3 regions of the Pseudoduganella sp. LjRoot289 genome follow, and region 3 is predicted to be linked to each of the others. Evidence: predicted binding sites of a transcription regulator. Region 3 holds the regulator's gene; each other region holds the start of a gene.
The links. The regulator LexA, encoded in region 3, represses DNA repair genes until DNA is damaged. The targets are predictions, from matches to a motif close to ACTGTATNNNNATACAGT.
Positions count from the first base shown of each region.

Region 1: the regulator LexA is predicted to act here: its motif matches at 3,469-3,486, upstream of recA (recombinase RecA).
Region 2: the regulator LexA is predicted to act here: its motif matches at 2,019-2,036, upstream of ACSQ8Y_RS20400 (DNA topoisomerase IV subunit B).

Region 1 covers NZ_CAXUPN020000001.1:4,968,437-4,974,708, forward strand. Annotated here, with positions in the region: gene sucC (ADP-forming succinate--CoA ligase subunit beta) at 1-963, opposite strand, end outside; gene ACSQ8Y_RS21265 (DUF2889 domain-containing protein) at 1,043-1,615, opposite strand; gene recX (recombination regulator RecX) at 1,860-2,324, opposite strand; gene recA (recombinase RecA) at 2,361-3,431, opposite strand; gene ACSQ8Y_RS21280 (response regulator) at 3,598-4,290, shown strand; gene ACSQ8Y_RS21285 (sensor histidine kinase) at 4,318-5,850, shown strand; gene ACSQ8Y_RS21290 (DUF4212 domain-containing protein) at 5,843-6,226, shown strand; gene ACSQ8Y_RS21295 (sodium:solute symporter family protein) at 6,223-6,272, shown strand, end outside.
Region 2 covers NZ_CAXUPN020000001.1:4,765,711-4,771,982, reverse strand. Annotated here, with positions in the region: gene ACSQ8Y_RS20400 (DNA topoisomerase IV subunit B) at 1-1,950, opposite strand, end outside; gene ACSQ8Y_RS20395 (response regulator) at 2,186-3,043, shown strand; gene ACSQ8Y_RS20390 (hypothetical protein) at 3,203-3,916, opposite strand; gene kdpF (K(+)-transporting ATPase subunit F) at 4,171-4,260, shown strand; gene kdpA (potassium-transporting ATPase subunit KdpA) at 4,260-6,074, shown strand; gene kdpB (potassium-transporting ATPase subunit KdpB) at 6,115-6,272, shown strand, end outside.
Region 3 covers NZ_CAXUPN020000001.1:406,378-412,649, reverse strand. Annotated here, with positions in the region: gene rpsR (30S ribosomal protein S18) at 1-41, opposite strand, end outside; gene priB (primosomal replication protein N) at 43-345, opposite strand; gene rpsF (30S ribosomal protein S6) at 377-754, opposite strand; gene lexA (transcriptional repressor LexA) at 996-1,652, shown strand; gene ACSQ8Y_RS01785 (glutathione S-transferase family protein) at 1,729-2,355, shown strand; gene ACSQ8Y_RS01780 (cystathionine gamma-synthase family protein) at 2,443-3,687, opposite strand; gene purF (amidophosphoribosyltransferase) at 3,738-5,261, opposite strand; gene ACSQ8Y_RS01770 (CvpA family protein) at 5,301-5,789, opposite strand; gene ACSQ8Y_RS01765 (SPOR domain-containing protein) at 5,803-6,272, opposite strand, start outside.

The sequences.
Region 1 (6,272 bases), 4.6 Mb from region 3:
GCCGCCGAAGATGTTCACCAGGATGGCTTTCAGTTCCGGGTTCTTCAGCATGATCTTGAACGCTTCGGTCACTTTCTCTGCGGTTGCACCGCCGCCGACGTCCAGGAAGTTGGCAGGCTCGCCGCCGAACAGCTTGATGGTATCCATGGTGGCCATGGCCAGGCCGGCGCCGTTCACCAGGCAGCCGATGTTGCCGTCCAGGGAGATGTAGGCCAGGTCGAATTTCGATGCTTCGACTTCAGCTGGATCTTCTTCGTCCAGGTCGCGGTAGGCGACGATTTCCGGCTGGCGGAACAGGGCGTTGGCGTCGAAGTTGAACTTCGCGTCCAGGGCGATGACCTTGCCCGAACCGGTCAGGATCAGCGGGTTGATTTCGGCCAGCGACGAGTCGGTTTCCCAGTAGGCTTTGTACAGGCCTTGCAGGTTGGCGCGCGCGTCGGCGATCGACGCAGCAGGTACGCCGATCTTGGCGGCGATCGAATCGGCTTCAGCGTCGGTCAGGCCGATGGCTGGATCGATGGCGATGGTGTGGATCAGTTCAGGGTGGGACTCGGCAACTTCTTCGATGTCCATGCCGCCTTCGGAGGAAGCCATCAGCACGACTTTCTGGGTAACACGGTCGGTCACCAGCGAAACGTACAGTTCCTTCTTGATGTCGGCGCCTTCTTCGATCAGCAGGCGGCGGACTTTCTGGCCTTCGGCGCTGGTCTGGTGCGTGACCAGCTGCATGCCCAGGATCTGGTCAGCGTATTCTTTGACTTGTTCCAGCGATTTCGCCACTTTCACGCCACCGCCTTTGCCGCGGCCGCCAGCATGGATCTGCGCCTTGACTACCCAAACCGAACCGCCCAGCGTCTCAGCAGCTTTTACCGCTTCGTCAACGGACAGGCACGGGATACCGCGCGGAACCGTCACTCCGAATTTTCGGAGGATTTCTTTGCCTTGATACTCATGGATTTTCATGCTGGCTTCCCTTCTGATTGAAACTGATGTGTAAAGTTTATGTTTAGAAACTAAGTGGAAACTAAGGTAGTGCTGTGCGCTAGGCCAACTCGGATTTCTTTGCTACCCAGCGCGGGTAGAACTGGGCAACTGCCCCGCCATCGGTACGGAGGGCGTGGCATTTGTCGAGCTGGAAAGGCTTGTCATGCGGCAGGTGATCGCTGGCCGCATCATGCGTAGGCCAGACATCGTTGGCGAAGGCCTGGACCGCTGCCGTGGGCAGGATCTGGGCCAGTTCCGTCAGGTGGGTGCAGCCGGCGATGCCATGCAGGCGCTGCTTGAGTTCATGCCGGAAACCCTGCATCAGGTTCAGTCCCACCAGGGCCGCGTAGGCGGGGCCGATGGTGTTGCAGAAACCGGGATAGGGAACCGCGTCTGAGACGGCTTCGGCGGCAACGATGTTCAGTTGGCGGTCGACAGTGATGCGAAGAGAGAGGTCGTGCAGAGGCGTGCCGCCCTCGCGCCGGCCGGAGGCGAGCGTGGTGGCGTTTACTTTGATGTCGGTAATACGGGCGTCAAGGTCCCATAAGCCATCGTCGCGCGCAAACGCTTGGATGTCTATGGCGCGCGTGTGCCGCAGCGCACGTCGGGAGACTGGAGTTGACAGGGACATAAGACCGATGCCGCTCGCGCGGCAAAAATAGTTAGCAGCCTTGCACATTTCTCTTAACAAGAAAGCACGTTGCCGTAGCTTCTACGGACAACCACCGCACCCGCGGTGCTGCAAAAACCCCAAAAGTGTAGCACACCCCGGCGCGACTTGCGATGAGGCATATATCAACTAGATGCAAATAATGAGCCGGAATACGGCAATTTGAGAGTGAAAACGGGGGTGGCGAAAAAGCTGGAATCCGGCCTCAATCCTGGTCCAGATCGTCGAGGTCGACGCCTTTGAGCGCGGCGCGGATGGCGTTCTGCGAGAAGCCGCGCGCCATCAGGAAGCGCAACTGCTTGCTGCGCTCCTGCGCGTCTTGCGGCGGGGTGCCGAACTTGCGGCGCCACACTTCGCAGCAGCGCGCGGTTTCGCCTTCGGCCAGGCCGGCCTTCAGGTCCTGCAGCGCTTCGCCTTTGATGCCGTGCTGTTGCAGTTCGGCCAGGATACGGCCGTTGCCGTAGCGCGCGGAGCGGCGGTGGATCAGGGACTCGGAAAAACGCTCCTGGGACAGCCAGTTGTTCTTTTCCAGGAAGTCGAGCAGGGCTTCGACGTCCTCACCCTCTTGCGCATGGCGCGCGAGCTTGCGCGCCAGCTCCAGCCGGCTGTGCTCGCGCTGGGACAGCAGGCGCAGCGCACGGCCTTTCAGGCTGAGGGGAGGCATGGGCATAAGTAAAAAGCGGACCTTGCGGCCCGCTTGTCTTGATTAGTCTACGGCTTTGAGCTTGGGTGCGGGCTCGCTGCCCAGCAAGGGCGGCAGTTCGCGCACGCCCAGCGAGGCGCGCACCTTGTTCTCGATTTCGCGCGCCAGTTCCGGGCGCTCTTGCAGGTAGCTGCGGGCGTTGTCCTTGCCCTGGCCGATGCGCTCGCCGTTGTAGCTGTACCAGGAACCGGACTTCTCGACGATCTTCGCTTCCGAACCCAGGTCGAGGATCTCGCCTTCGCGCGAGGTGCCGGCGCCGTACAGGATGTCGAAGTGCGCTTCCTTGAACGGCGGCGCGATCTTGTTCTTGACGACCTTGACCTTGGTTTCGTTGCCGATCACCTCGTCGCCGGACTTGATCGAGCCGGTGCGGCGGATGTCCAGGCGCACGGAGGCGTAGAACTTCAGCGCGTTGCCGCCGGTGGTGGTTTCGGGCGAACCGAACATCACGCCGATCTTCATGCGGATCTGGTTGATGAAGATGACCAGGGTGTTGGTGCGGTTGATGGAACCGGTCAGCTTGCGCAGCGCCTGGGACATCAGACGGGCTTGCAGGCCCGGCAGGGAGTCGCCCATGTCGCCTTCGATCTCGGCGCGCGGCGTCAGCGCGGCGACCGAGTCGATGACCACCAGGTCGACCGAGCCGGAACGCACCAGCGCGTCGCAGATTTCCAGCGCTTGTTCGCCGGTGTCCGGCTGCGAGATCAGCAGCTCGTGCAGGTTCACGCCCAGTTTCTGCGCGTAGCCGACGTCCAGCGCGTGCTCGGCGTCGATGAAGGCGCAGGTGCCGCCCAGTTTCTGCATCTCGGCGATGGTCTGCAGGGTCAGCGTGGTTTTACCCGACGATTCCGGGCCGTAGATCTCGACCACGCGGCCGCGCGGCAAGCCGCCCACGCCCAGCGCGATGTCCAGGCCCAGCGAGCCGGTGGAGACCACCTGCACTTCTTCGATCGGCGCGCTGGCGTCCATGCGCATGACGGAGCCCTTGCCGAACTGCTTTTCGATTTGTGCCAGCGCGGCGGCGAGCGCCTTGGCTTTTTCCGCTGACGGAACTGCGCCTTTTTTGTCGTCCATGATGATCTTTCGGCAAGTGGTTATTCGTACAGGTGGTACTGTATAAAAGACCAGTGCTTTTGGCAAGCACTGTTTTCAAACGTTTTGAAATTGATCAAACGCTGGCAATGTTAAGTAAAATAAAACAGAATGCAAACTTCAGCTGCCAAGTGAAGCGATTCCAAAAATGCGTATTCTACTTGCCGAGGACGACAGTGTGCTGGCCGACGGGCTCACCCGTTCGCTGCGCCAGTCCGGTTATGCCATCGATTGCGTGAAAAACGGCCAGGAGGCCGACACCGCCCTGTCGACCCAGGAGTTCGACCTGCTGATCCTGGACCTGGGCCTGCCCAAGATGTCCGGCCTGGAAGTGCTGCGCCGCCTGCGCGCGCGCTCTTCGCTGCTGCCGGTGCTGATACTGACGGCGGCCGACTCGATCGAGCAGCGCGTCAACGGCCTCGACCTGGGTGCCGACGACTACATGGCCAAGCCCTTCGCGCTGTCCGAACTGGAGGCGCGGGTGCGCGCGCTGACCCGGCGCGGCCAGGGCGGCGGCGCGGCCGTCATCAAGCACGGTCCGCTGAGCTACGACCAGGTCGGCCGCAGTGCCTATATCAACGAGCAGATGCTGGACCTGTCGGCGCGCGAACTGGGCCTGCTGGAGATTTTGCTGGCGCGCACCGGCCGCCTGGTGTCCAAGGAGCAGTTGGTCGACCACCTGTGCGAATGGGGCGAGGAAGTGAGCAACAACGCCATCGAAGTCTATGTGCACCGGCTGCGCAAGAAGATCGAGGTGGGCGGCGTGCGCATCGCCACCGTGCGCGGCCTGGGCTACTGCCTGGAGAAATTCAGCGACACGCCGCGCGGCGAAACCAAGTAAGCCGTGGCCGAGCCGCGCGAGTCCGCAGTGGGCAGGGAATTCGGCGAGGACGACACGTCCTGGCAGGCGCCCGCCGGCCTCGACAAGGAGGAGGACATCCAGCACTCGCTGTTCGGCGAGATCCTGGACTGGATGCTGGCGCCGCTGCTGCTGCTGTGGCCGATGAGCATCGCCATCACCTACCTGGTCGCCAAGTCCATCGCCAACCAGCCCTTCGACCACGCGCTGGAGGACAGCGTGACCGTGCTGGCGCAGCAGGTGCACGAAGTCAACGGCAAGCTGGCGCCGCGCCTGCCCGGCTCGGCGCGCGACATCCTGCGCGCCGACGACGTCGACAGCGTCTACTTCCAGATCGCCGGCCCCGGCGGCGCCTATGTCGACGGCGACCGCGACCTGCCGCCGCCGGCCGAGGAGGACAGGATCAAGCCCGGCACGATCCACTTCCGCAACGGCACCATGCACGGCACGCCGATCCGCATCGCCTATTCCTGGGTGGCGATGGAGGACCGCGGCGGCGAGGAGGAGCGCCTGGCGCTGGTGCAGGTGGCCGAGACGCTGGAGAAGCGCGCCAAGCTGGCCAACGAGATCATCAAGGGCGTGATCCTGCCGCAGTTCATCGTGCTGCCCATCGTGCTGGCCCTGGTCTGGTTTGCGCTGGCCCGCGGACTGTCGCCGCTGGCGCAGCTGCAGGAGCGCATCCGCGCGCGCAGCTCGGACGACTTGAGCCCGATCGATTCGCGCCAGGTGCCGGAGGAAATCACGCCGCTGGTGCGCTCGCTCAACGACATGCTGGGCCGCCTCTCGCTGTCGATCGAGATGCAGAAGCGCTTCATCGCCGACGCCGCCCACCAGATGAAAACGCCGCTGGCCGGCATGCGCATGCAGTCCGAGCTGGCGCTGCGCCAGACCGACCAGGGCGAGATCCACCGCTCGCTGGAGCAGCTGGCGAAAAGCTCGGAGGCGGCCACGCGGCTGGTGAACCAGCTGCTGGCCCTGGCGCGCGCCGAAAACCAGCCGCAGGCCGGCGCCGCCCACCTGCCGGTCGACCTGGCGGACCTGGCGCGCAGCGCCGTGCGGGACTGGGTGCCGGCCTCCTTCAACTACCGCATCGACCTCGGCTTCGAAGCGCCGGACGACGGTGACGGCGCCGGCGCCGGCGTGCCGATCGACGGCAACCCCACCATGCTGCGCGAAATGCTGTCCAACCTGATCGACAACGCGCTGCGCTACACGCCGGCCGGCGGCGCCGTCACCGTGCGCGTGCGCCGCACCGGGGACAGCGCCGTGGTCGAGGTCGAGGACACCGGCCCCGGCATTCCGCCCGCCGAGCGCAGCAATGTATTCCAGCGCTTCTACCGCATCCTCGGCAGCAGCGCCGAGGGCAGCGGCCTGGGCCTGGCCATCGTGCGCGAGATCGCCCAGCAGCACGGCGCCGACGTCGACATCTTCAGCAACCCGCGCAGCGCCAGCGCCAAGCTGCCCGGCAGCCTGTTCCGCCTGACCTTCCCGCTGCGCGCGCCCGACCCGGCGCCCGCGCCAGACGAGAGCTATCATGGATAAGACCCACGGCCCGGCATCCGGCCCGGCACCCGGCACACCCGGCGGCCATCCCGGCGGCAGCGCCGCTCAAGCCGGCGGGCCGGACAGCCGCAGCCGCCTTGAGCGGCACTGGCGCGGCACGCGCCGCGTCACCGCCGCCCTCTTGCTGCTGTGGCTGGCCACCGGCTTCTGCGCCGTGTTCTTCGCGCGCGAGCTGAGCGGCCTGACGCTGTTCGGCTGGCCGCTGTCGTTCTACCTGGCGGCGCAGGGCGCCTCGCTGGTCTACCTGGCCATCATAGCCGTGTATGCCTGGCGCATGCGCTGCCTGGACCGGCAGTACGCCGCCGGTGCGCGCGGCGCGGGCCACGCAGGCCACGCGGGCGAGGGCGGCGCATGAGCGTCAAGCCCGGTTACTTCAAGCGCCTGTCGCGCTACTACCTGCT
Region 2 (6,272 bases), 4.4 Mb from region 3:
GCGGGCGGCGGCTTCGCCTTTACCCATCAGCATGTTGAAGCGCGCGGAGGAGGTGCTGTGGCCGGGGCGGCCCACTTTCACCGGCAGCAGCCGGCGCGTGTCCGGGTTCATGGTGGTTTCCCACAGCTGCTCGGCGTTCATCTCGCCCAGGCCCTTGAAGCGCGAGATCGACCAGCTGCCCTCTTTCAGGCCGTCCTTGCGCAGCTTGTCCTCGATGGCGACCAGCTCGCCCTCGTCGAGCGCGTACAGCTTCTGGATCGGCTTCTTGCCGCGCGCCGGCGCGTCCACGCGGTACAGCGGCGGGCGGGCGATGCAGATGTTGCCGTTCTGGATCAGCGCCGGGAAGTGGCGGAAGAACAGCGTCAGCAGCAGCACCTGGATGTGCGAGCCGTCCACGTCCGCATCGGAGAGGATGCAGATTTTGCCGTAGCGCAGGCCGCTCAGGTCGGGCGAGTCGCCAAAGCCGTGCGGGTCGACGCCGATGGCCACCGAGATGTCGTGGATCTCGTTGTTGGCGAACAGGCGGTCCTTGTCCGTTTCCCAGGAGTTGAGCACCTTGCCGCGCAGCGGCAGGATGGCCTGGAATTCCTTGTCGCGGCCCATCTTGGCCGAGCCGCCCGCCGAGTCGCCCTCGACCAGGAAGATCTCGGTGCGGTGCACATCGCTCGATTCGCAATCGGTCAGCTTGCCAGGCAGGACGGCCACGCCGGACGATTTTTTCTTTTCCACTTTCTGCAGCGAGCGCAGGCGCGACTGCGCCTGCTTGATCACCAGCTCGGCGAGCTTCTTGCCGTATTCGACGTGCTGGTTCAGCCACAGTTCGAGCGGCGGCTTGGCGTAGGTCGACACCAGGCGCACCGCGTCGCGCGAGTTCAGGCGCTCCTTGATCTGGCCCTGGAACTGCGGGTCCAGCACTTTCGCCGACAGCACGAAGGAGACGCGCGCGAACACGTCCTCCGGCAGCAGCTTGACGCCTTTGGGCAGCAGCGAATGCATTTCGACGAAGTTCTTCACCGCGCCGAACAGGCCGTCGCGCAGGCCCGATTCGTGGGTGCCGCCGTTCGGCGTGGGTATCAGGTTGACGTAGGATTCGCGCACCACGGCGCCGGTTTCGGTCCACGCCACCACCCAGGCCGCGCCTTCGCCCTCGGCGAAGCCTTCGGTGTCCGGGCCGGCGTACTGCGCGCCCTCGAACAGGGGGATCAGCGTTTCGCCGTCGGAGGCCTGGGCCAGCGCCTCGGTCAGGTAGCCGCGCAGGCCTTCGTCGTATTTCCAGGTCTGCGAGTCGCCGGTCTTGGCGTTGGCCAGGGTGACGGTCACGCCCGGCAGCAGCACGGCCTTGGAGCGCAGCAGGCGTTGCAGCTCGACTTGCGAGATCAGCGGCGAGTCGAAGTATTTGCCGTCCGGCCAGGCGGTGACGCGGGTGCCGGACTTCTTGCCGTCCTTGGGCGCGGGCATGGAGCTCAGCGGTTCAACCACATCGCCGTGCTCGAACACCAGGTGGTGCAGGCCGTTGCCCTTGTCGTCCTTGCGCCAGACCGAGATCTCCAGGCGCTTGGACAGCGCGTTGGTGACCGACACGCCGACGCCGTGCAGGCCGCCGGAGAAGGCGTAGGCGCCGCCCGAACCCTTGTCGAACTTGCCGCCCGCATGCAGGCGCGTGAAGACGATCTCCAGCACTGGCACGTTTTCTTCCGGATGCAGGCCGACCGGGATGCCGCGGCCGTCGTCCTCCACCGTGATGCTGCCGTCGGCATTCTGCGTCACGATGATGTTTTTGCAATGGCCGCCCAGCGCCTCGTCCGAGGCATTGTCGATCACCTCCTGGATGATGTGCAGGGGGTTCTCCGTGCGGGTGTACATGCCCGGGCGCTGCTTGACGGGCTCCAGGCCCTTGAGGACGCGGATGGATGATTCGCTGTAGTCGGAAACTGGTTTTTTAGTGGCCATACTTGATCGAGCTAGGTTGTGCGGATTTTGTGCGATTCTTTATCGGTGCGGCGTGCTGCACGCAAAACGCTGTGATTATATACAGTTATTTTGTCTTGACAGTGCTTTCTGCGCAAGCCGGGCCGGCGGGCTTGCCTGCGCATTCTATCCGCAACGGGCGGCGGCGGCGGGAAACAAGCCGGTTGACAGGCGCGGGAACTGTGGTTAAATGGGAAAAAATCCGCAGCACACCGCCATGACAGCAGACAGATTCCCGTTCGCAGTGCGCCTGATCGGCTTCCCCGAGGCGCAGGCCGAAGCCTTGGCTGCGGCATTGGAAGGCGCCCCGCAGACCGGCTCGGGGCCGGCGTATTTTTGCCTGTCCGGCGACAGTTTGCAAGAGCCGGACCTGATCATTGCCAACGGCACCGACCTGGCAGCGCTGGCCGCGCTGGCGGCACTCAGCCAGGGCGACACGCGGCCCGTGCTGCTGATCGGCGCGCCGTACATGGCGCTGCCTTACCCGAACCTGCGCGTGCCCTATGAGGATGACAGCCTGTACGCCGAGCTGGCGCAGCTGGTCGAACGCCGCGCCGACGCGCTGGCCAGGCTGGCCGGCGCAGGCCTGCCGCCGCTGCCCGAGCGGCGCGCCAGCGAGCGGCTCGATTTCGACTTGACCGACCCGGCCGACTACGCGGCCATGCGCCGCCCGGGCAAGGACAGGCGCGGCGCCGTGCTGGTGGTGGACCGCAATGCGCGCTTCAGCGAGCACGTGGCCAAGCTGCTCAAACCCTATAACATCGCGTCGCTGTGGGCCTCGGACGAGGCGTCGGCGCTGGCCGCCTGCGCCGACGCGCCGCAGATGGCGGCGCCGGTGGCTGTGGTGCTGATCAACACCTCGCTGCCGGATATCGACCCCTACGCGCTGTGCGCCGCGCTGCGCGCCCAGGCCGGGCAGGCCGAAGGCGTGCCCGCCGTGGTGTTCCTGGTCTCGCGTGGCTACGCCTACGACAGCGCGCGCGCCGGCGCGGCCGGCGCCGCGGGATTGCTGGACAAGCCCGTGTCCGACGCCACGCTGCGGGCCGTGCTCAAAAAGCTGATGCGCATCGCCTGACTGTGCCAATCTTGCCGCATGGACCTGTATGTATGGTTGCGATGTGGGCGTGCTGGCCTATATCAATATTCGCACGCGGCTACACCTCGCCGGACAACGGCAAATTCCTCGGCAAGACGGCGCTGGTGCTGACAGTCGGCAAAGTGTTCTAAGGCTTGCTCAGTCGCCCAGCGAAGCGGCCAGTGTCAGGCCGACGGCGAGATAGCGCCCGGCGCCGCGGCGTCCGGCCCGGTCGCCATAGCTGAAATCGATATCGGCCCGGCCCGGAACCAGGCTGTAGCGCGTACCGAGTTGCAGGTAGCTGGCTTCGCGTTGGCGGCCGTAAGCCTCCAGCGTGAGCGCGCCGCGTCCGCCGGCCGCCAGCTCCAGGCCCAGCGCCCAAGTGCGCTGCAGGCCCGGCCCGGGCTGGTCCGCTTGCCCGCGCTGGCGCAACCAGCCCACATTGGCGTGCATTTGCACGCGCTCGCCTGCCAGCTCCACGCTGAGCGGAACGTTCATCGACAGGTCGCCATGCCCGCCCGCATCGGGGCGGAATTGGCCGGCCAGCACCAATCCCAGTCCCCAGCCGTCGTCTTGCGGCGCGCGCAGCAGCGTTTTCGCCTGCAGCAGCCCCAGTGTGCTGCGGCCGCCACCCTGCAGGCCGCGCGTGCGCGCCGCGCCCGCCGCCAGTTCCCAGCCCGCGCCGATGTTGCATGCCGGCACCAGCCAGTATTCGTTTTGCGCGCGGCTGTGCTGGGCCCACGTCTCGAACTGGCACTGGCGTGGATCGAGGATGGCGGCGTCGTCGGCCGCCATGGGGCGCCCGGCATGCGCGGCCGGGGCGCATAGCGCAAGGAGCAGCGCGTCGCGCCAGGCGGGCAAGTAGTTTCTCATGGGGTCTCCGGAGCGACGCTCAGGGTAGGCGGGCGCGGCGATACTGTCAACCAGCAACGCCGATTTTTACACCTTGTTTACACCCGCCCCACCAGTCTTTACATCACTTTTAGGCGTCCCCCGATAAGCTGGAAGTATCAAAACAAGACCTGCGAGGGGTGCAACATGGATCTGGTGTTTATCGGCGCGATCGTGGTCTTCCTGGTGGCGGCCTGCGGCTTCGCCGCCGGCTGCGAAGCCTTGGGAGAAAAGAAATGAACAGCTTCTACATAATCGGTGCGGTGGCCGCAGCAGGACTGCTGGCCTACCTGGTGGCGGCCCTGCTGAAAGCGGAGGAGCTGTGATGAACAGTCAGTCTTTCATGCTGCTGGCGGTCTTCCTGGCGGCGCTGCTGGCGCTGGCCTGGCCGCTCGGCATCGTCCTGGCCCGCGTGGGCGACGGCGGCCGCGTGCCAGGCTTCGGCTGGCTGGCGCGCGTCGAGAACCTGCTGTACCGCGCGGCCGGCGTGCCGCCCAAGGCCGGGGAGCGCGGCCAGGGCTGGAGGAGCTATGCCGTGGCCCTGCTGATCTTCAACGGCGTCGGCGCCATGTTCGTCTACGCGCTGCAGCGCCTGCAGGCCTGGCTGCCGCTCAATCCGCAAGGCCTGGGCAACATCAGCCCGGATTCGGCCTTCAACACCGCCGTCAGCTTCGTCTCCAACACCAACTGGCAGGGCTACGGCGGCGAGCAGGCCATGAGCTATCTGACCCAGATGCTGGCGCTGACGTGCCAGAACTTCTTCTCGGCCGCCACCGGCATGGCCGTGGCCTACGCGCTGATCCGGGGCTTCAGTTTTCGCTCGGCCAAATCGATCGGCAATTTCTGGGTCGATATCACCCGTTCCACCTTGTACGTGCTGCTGCCGCTGTCGCTGCTATTTTCGGTGTTCCTGATGGGACAGGGCGTGATCCAGAACTTCTCGGCCTACCAGGACGTGACGCTGCTCGACCAGGTCGCCTACAGCGTGCCGAAAACCGGCGCCGACGGCCAGCCGGTGCTTGACCAGGCCGGCCAGCCGGTCACCGAGGCCATGACGGCAACCACCCAGACCATTGCCATGGGCCCGGTCGCGTCGCAGGAGGCGATCAAGATGCTGGGCACCAATGGCGGCGGTTTCTTCAACGCCAACTCCGCGCACCCATACGAGAACCCGACCGCGCTGTCGAACTTCATGCAGATGCTGGCCATCTTCATCATTCCGGCCGGCCTGTGCTTCGCCTTCGGCCGCATGGTCGGCGACCGCCGCCAGGGCTGGGCGGTGCTGGGCGCGATGACGCTGTTGTTCGTCGCCACCACCGTCGTGGTGCTTGTGGCGGAGCAGCAGGCCCACCCCGCGTTGCAGGCACTGGGCGTGGACCAGGCCATGAGCGCGCTGCAGGCCGGCGGTAATATGGAAGGCAAGGAGACCCGCTTCGGCATCAGCGCCTCGGCCCTGTTCGCAGCCGTCACCACCGCCGCCTCCTGCGGCGCGGTGAACGCCATGCACGACTCCTTCACGCCGGTCGGCGGCATGATCCCCATGTTGCTGATCCAGTTCGGCGAGGTGATCTTCGGCGGCGTCGGCTCCGGCCTGTACGGCATGCTGGTGTTCGCCATCATGGCGGTGTTCATCGCCGGCCTGATGATAGGCCGCACCCCGGAATACCTGGGCAAGAAGATCCAGGCCTATGAGATGAAGATGACCTCGATCGCCATCCTGGTCACGCCCATCCTGGTGCTGAGCGGCACCGCCGTCGCCGTGATGCTGGACGTGGGCAAGGCCGGCATCGCCAATCCGGGCGCGCACGGCTTCTCCGAGATCCTGTACGCCTTCAGCTCGGCCGCCAACAACAACGGCAGCGCCTTCGCCGGCCTGTCCGCCAACACGCCGTTCTACAACACCATGCTGGCCGTGGCCATGTGGTTCGGCCGCTTCGCCGTGATCGTGCCCATCCTGGCCATCGCCGGTTCGCTGGCCGGCAAGCAGCGCCTGCAGGCCAACGCCGGCACCATGCCGACCCACGGCCCGATGTTCGTCGGCCTGCTGGTGGGCGTGGTGGCGCTGGTCGGTGTGCTGAACTACGTGCCGGCGCTGGCGCTGGGTCCCATGGTCGAGCACCTGCAACTGTTTGACAAATAAGGAGCATCGCATGTCGCAAGCTAATCATCCCCCCCAAGACATGGTGCCGCACGCTACGACGCCGGCCCAGCGGCTGAAGATGCTCGACTCCGAACTGCTGCTGCCGGCCGTCGCCGATTCGTTCCGCAAGCTCAGCCCGCGCACGCAGCTGCGCAGCCCGGTCATGTTCGTGGTCTACGTCGGCAGCATCATCACCAC
Region 3 (6,272 bases):
AGCTTGAGCTTGTTTTTGTCGAACTTTTTACCGAATGCCATTTTAGGCTCCTGTATCTAATAAACTAAAATCAATGATGTGAAACACCAGGCTTCTGCTATTGCGGTTTTTCTTGGCCAGGAATCCTGTGAACTGGTAGATGCCACCCAAAGGGGCGTCGCCGAACCGTTTCGCGAGGTCGCCCGCCGCAAGGGCCGGGACTTCAAATTCGGTCAAGCGCGCGATACCGGCTTCCATCTGCTGCGAACTGTGCTGCAAAGTTGCAGTGACAATCGGCATACCGGCGGGCGTGTAGCGCATTGCGTCCCGTTCGGTGATGAGGGCGGTAACCGTCAGCTGGTTCAGTTCAGTTCCTGATCAATACTTGCCCGGGCCCTTAGGCCGTTGCAGCTGCTTGGGCTTCGGCGCGATGGCTCTTGGCCGCGTCTTCACGTTGTACCGACTTCATCATCGGCGAAGGAGCGGTTTCCGCTTTCTTCATTTTCACGGTCAGGTGACGCAGAACGGCATCATTGAATTTGAAGGCGGTTTCCAACTCGACCAGGGTCTCGTTGTCGCATTCGATGTTCATGCAGATGTAGTGTGCTTTAGCCAGTTTCTGGATCGAGTAAGCCATTTGACGGCGGCCCCAATCTTCCACGCGATGCACGTTACCGCCGCGCGTCGAGACGCTGGCTTTGTAACGTTCGATCATCGCGGGCACTTGCTCGCTTTGGTCCGGATGGACGATAAATACGATTTCATAGTGACGCATGAAAACTCCCTTAAGGACTGTGAATATAGCCCACCCCGGCGTCAAGACGGGTGTGGGAAGAGGTAAGCCCGCGACTATAGCGCCTTTCCGCTGAAAAATCAAGCAACCGGTCCGGGAAGGCGGTTCGGGCCGGCCGAATGAAAATATTTCGCGTACAGCAACAAAACTCCTTGCATTAGCGCCCGCACTGTACAAAAATACAGTCTGTCTATATCCACAGCTCCCAGAGCTAAAAAGCACCATGATCAAGCTGACCGCACGCCAGGAACAAATCCTTAATCTGATCAAGGATGCCATCGAGAACACCGGCTTCCCGCCGACCCGCGCCGAGATCGCCAACGAACTGGGCTTCAAGTCGGCCAACGCCGCCGAGGAACACTTGCAGGCGCTGGCGCGCAAGGGCGCCATCGAGATCGCCGCCGGCACCTCGCGCGGCATCCGCCTGCTGGGCGTGCATGCCGAGTCGGCCGCCACCAAGGCGGTGCAGGCGGCGGCGGCCACCATGTCGAACATGATGTCGCTGCCTTTGATCGGCCGCGTGGCCGCCGGCTCCCCCATCCTGGCCCAGGAAAACCTGGAAACGAGCTACAGCGTGGACCCCGCCCTGTTCTCCGCCAAGCCGGACTTTCTGCTCAAGGTGCGCGGCGAATCGATGCGCGACATCGGCATCATGGACGGCGACCTGCTGGCGGTGAAAAAGGTGGACAGCGCCAAGAACGGCCAGATCGTCGTGGCCCGGATCGGCAACGAAGTGACCGTCAAGCGCTACCGCAAGACCGGGGCCACCGTCGAACTGCTGCCGGAGAACCCGGACTTCAAGATCATCACCGTCGATCCGGAAGGCGAGGAGTTCGCGCTGGAAGGCCTGGCGGTGGGTCTGCTGCGCAGCTGGCACTAAGCTGACACTAAGCTGACACTAAGCTGACGCTAAGCTGGCATGAGCTACTTGTAACTACTTGGTCGGGAGCGGCGGCATGGGTCTATTCAAACTGTACGGCAATTGCGAATCGGGCCACAGCTACAAGGTGAAGCTGGCCCTGGAAGTGGCCCAGGTGCCGCACGCGTACGAGGAGATCGACTTGCGCGCGGCCCGCGGCGAGCGTCCGGAGCCTTTCCGCAGCCTGGCCAAATACGGCGAAGTGCCGCTGCTGGTGCACGACGGGCAGCCCTATGTGCAGTCGAACGCCATCCTGCTGCACCTGGCTGAATATTTGCAAGCCTACGGCGGCGAAACGCAGCAGCGCCTGGAGCGCGTGCGTGAATGGCTGTTCTGGGAAGCGAACCGCGTCGGGTTCTCGATGGCGCACTTGCGCTACGGGCAGAAATTCGATCCGGCGGCGTACGCCGGCACGGTACTGCCGTGGTTCCGCAAGCGCTTCGACGCCGACATGGAACGCCTGGACGACGAATTCTCGGACGGCCGCGCCTTTCTGCTGGACGACAAGGTCAGCGTGGCGGACTTTTCCCTCTGCGGCTATATGTACTGGGCCGACCAGGCCAACGTCAGCTACCCGGCGCGCGTGCAGGCATGGCTGGACCGCATCGCCACCCTGCCGGGCTGGCGCCATCCGTACCAGATGGAAGGCGCGCAGCCCTGGTGATGGCGGGTTACGGCGTTCCGCCCAACCCGCCCTACGCCGCGCTTGCCTATGCCGTAGGGCGGGTTAGCGAAGCGTAACCCGCCAATATCAGCAGCCTTCCAGCGCGCAGCTGAAATCTTCCAGCAGGTCGTCGGTGTCCTCGATGCCGACCGACACCCGTATCAGCGATTCCGCTATCCCCATCGACGCACGGCGTTCCGCGCCCATCTCGAAGAAGATGGTGTGCGCCACCGGGATGATCAGCGTGCGCGTATCGCCCAGGTTGGACGCAGGGATCGCCAGCTTCAAGCGGTTCAGGAAGTCGAAGCAGTCGATGCCGTCCTTCAGCTCGAAGCTCAGCAAGGAACCGTGGCTGCGGAACAGTTCCGAGGAAATGCCGTGCTGCGGGTGCGACTTCAGGCCCGGGTAATAAACCGCAGCCACGCGCTCGTCCGACTCCAGCAACTCGGCCAGCGCCATCGCGTTGGCGCAGGTGCGCTCCATGCGCAGCGCCAGCGTCTCGGCGCCGACCGCGATGTGGTGCGCAGCCTCCGGCCCCAGCGAAGCGCCGAAGTCGCGCAAGCCCTTGGCGCGGATCTGCGTGATGCCCCACTGCGCCGGCGCCGCCTTCTTGTAGTTCTCGAAGATGTTGGCGAAGCGCGTCCAGTCGTAGGCGCCGGTGTCGGTCAGGCTGCCGCCCAGCGCGTTGCCGTGGCCGCCGATGGACTTGGTCAGCGCGTTCACCACCAGGCCCGCGCCCACTGCTTTGGGCTGGAACAGATATGGCGTGGTCATCGTGTTGTCGACGATGTAGAGGATGCCGCGCTCCTGGCACAGTTCGCCGATGCGCTTCAGGTCCGCCACTTGCGTGCGCGGGTTGGCGATGGTCTCGACGAAGACGATGCGCGTGTTCGGCTTGATGGCCGCCGCCACGTTGGCGACCTCGGTGGCGTCGACGAAATCGACCGCCACGCCCTGCCCCGCCACGGTCTGCCACAGCGAATTGGTGTTACCGAACAGGAAGGACGACGACACGACGTGGTCGCCCGCGCGCAGCAGCGCCTGGAACACGGCGCCGATGGCGCCCATGCCGGTGGCGAAGCACAGCGTGGCCACGCCCTGCTCCATCTTGTTTACCTTGTCCTCCAGCGCCGAGACGGTCGGATTGCCCTGGCGGCCGTAGCGGAAGCCCGGCTCCTTGCCCTGGAATACCGATGCCAGCTGGCGCGCGTCGGCGTAGCCGAAAGCCACCGAGGTGTGCACGGGCTTGTGCAGCGAACCGTGCTCGATACCCTTCTGGCGGTCGTTGTGCAGGATGGTGGTGGTGAAACCGTAATTTTTCTTTTCCGTCATGATCTTTAATCAAAAAAAAGCCCGGTACCCAAAGGCACCGGGCTGCGGCATTAGCCTTCAGCCGCCGCTGCGTTCAGGTTCAACTGGGTCCGTCCGGTGTCCTCGACCGCTGCCGGCTTCGGGTTGTGGCGGTTGTATTCCAGCTTGTCCAGGTACTCCGGCGACACGTCGCCGGTGATGTAGATGCCGTCGAAGCAGGAAGCCTCGAACTTGGTCAGCGCCGGGTTGACGTCGGTGATGGATTTTTTCAGCGCGTCGATGTCCTGGTAGACCAGGTAGTCGGCGGTGATTTCCTTGCACACTTCCTCGGTGGTGCGGCCGTAGGCGATCAGCTCGTCGCGCGTCGGCATGTCGATGCCGTACACGTTCGGGTAGATCACCGGCGGCGCGGCCGAGGCGAAGATCACCTTCTTGGCGCCGGAGTCGCGCGCCATCTGCACGATCTCGCGCGAGGTGGTCCCGCGCACGATGGAGTCATCCACCAGCAGCACGTTCTTACCCTTGAATTCGGCGCCGATGGCGTTCAGTTTCTGGCGCACGGACTTCTTGCGCGCGGCCTGGCCCGGCATGATGAAGGTGCGGCCGATGTAGCGGTTCTTGATGAAGCCTTCGCGGTATTCCACGCCCAGGCGCAGCGCCAGCTGGATCGCTGCCGGACGCGAGGAATCGGGAATCGGCATGACCACGTCGATCTCGCCGTCCGGGATTTCGCGCTTGATCTTGTCGGCCAGGTACTCGCCCATTTTCAAACGGGTGGCGTAGACCGAGGCGCCGTCGATCACGGAGTCCGGACGGGCCAGGTAGACGAATTCGAACACGCAGGGATTGAGCTGCGGATTGTCGGCGCACTGGCGCGAGTGCAGCTTCTTGTCGGCGTCGATGAAGATCGCTTCGCCCGGCTCGACGTCGCGCACGAAGCGGAAGCCCATGCCGTCCAGCGCCACGGACTCGGAGGCGATCAGGTACTCGGTGCCCTGCTCGGTTTCATTGATGCCCAGGCACAGCGGACGGATGCCGTTCGGGTCGCGGAAGGCCAGCAGGCCGACGCCGGCGATCTGCGCCACGGCGGCGTAACCGCCTTTGACGCGGCGGTGCAGCACGGTCACGGCCTTGAAGATCGCGTCCGGGTCCAGGTTCAGGCCGGTGGTCGCGTTCTGGATTTCATGGGCCAGCACGTTCAGCAGCACTTCCGAATCGGAGTCCGTGTTGATGTGGCGGCGGTCGTTCTTGAACATGTCCTGCTTCAGCTGTTCCCAGTTGGTCAGGTTGCCGTTGTGCGCCAGCGTGATGCCGAACGGTGCGTTGACGTAGAACGGCTGCGCTTCCTCTTCGCTGGACGAGCCGGCGGTCGGATAGCGGCAGTGGCCGATACCGGAATTGCCTTGCAGCGAACGCATATTGCGGGTGCGGAAGACGTCACGCACCAGGCCGTTGGCCTTGTGCATGGAAAACATGCTGCTGTGATTGGTCGCGATGCCCGCCGCATCCTGGCCGCGGTGCTGCAGCAGCAGCAATGCGTCGTACAGAATCTGGTTGACGGGTTGATGGGATACGACGCCGACGATGCCACACATGGTAGTGCTCCTGGACTGGTACTACGGATTTAAGGAATTCTAAAATTGCACATGCTGCGCGAAGGCAGCGGGCAGGAAAGGTTTCACGGTACGCGCCCCGGTCTCCGCGAGCGGACTCAATAACGCGTTCTTCCAGAAATCCTGCTGCGGTATTGTGGTCATCCCGCACAATATGACTGCGGCCAGCACGATTACAAGGCCCCTTCCGAGACCAAACAAGCCACCCAGGCCCCGGTCCGCCAGACTCAGGCCGCCCGCCTTGATCAGCGCATCGACCGCCATGCCCAGCAGTCCCATCAGGATGCGCACACCGATGAACAGCACGATGAAGGCCAGGATCAGGCGCACCACCTCGCCCGGCACCATCGCCGGCAACATCGCAGCCAGCTGCGCGCCGTAGGCGTTGGCCACCACGAAGGCCACGATCCAGCTCGCCAATGAAATCATTTCCTTGACCAGGCCGCGCATGGTGCTGATGACGACGGAGGCGATCAGCACGAATATCACCAGGTAATCGAATAGCGTCACGTCGGGGCTAGGGTCAGGAAGTAGCCAGGCTGCTGCTCAGGCCGATCTTGTTCAGCTTGGCGCGCACTTTTTCGGCTTCTTCTTTGTTCGGGAACGGGCCGACGCGGATGCGGGTCAATGCGCCGCCGGCCGTCGTCACCTTCTGCGTGAAGGACTTGATGCCGGCGTCCTTCAATTTGCCTTGCAGCTCGTCCACTTTTTCCTGCGTCGTGACAGCGGCCACCTGCACCATGTAGCGCGTGTCGGACGGCTTGTCTTCCAGGATGGCCATGGCGCGCGCGTCCTCGCCCTTCGGCTTGGCGTCGGCTTCCGCTTTGGCGTGCTTCACTTCGGCGGCGCGTTTGGCGTCCTGTTCGGCCTTGGTCCGCGCTTCCGCCTTGGCGTCGGCTTCCGCCTTGGCGTGTTTGACTTCCTCCGCCTTGGCTTTGGCCTTGGCATCGGCCTTGGCTTTGGCGTCGGCCTCCAGCTTCGCCTCGGCGGCGC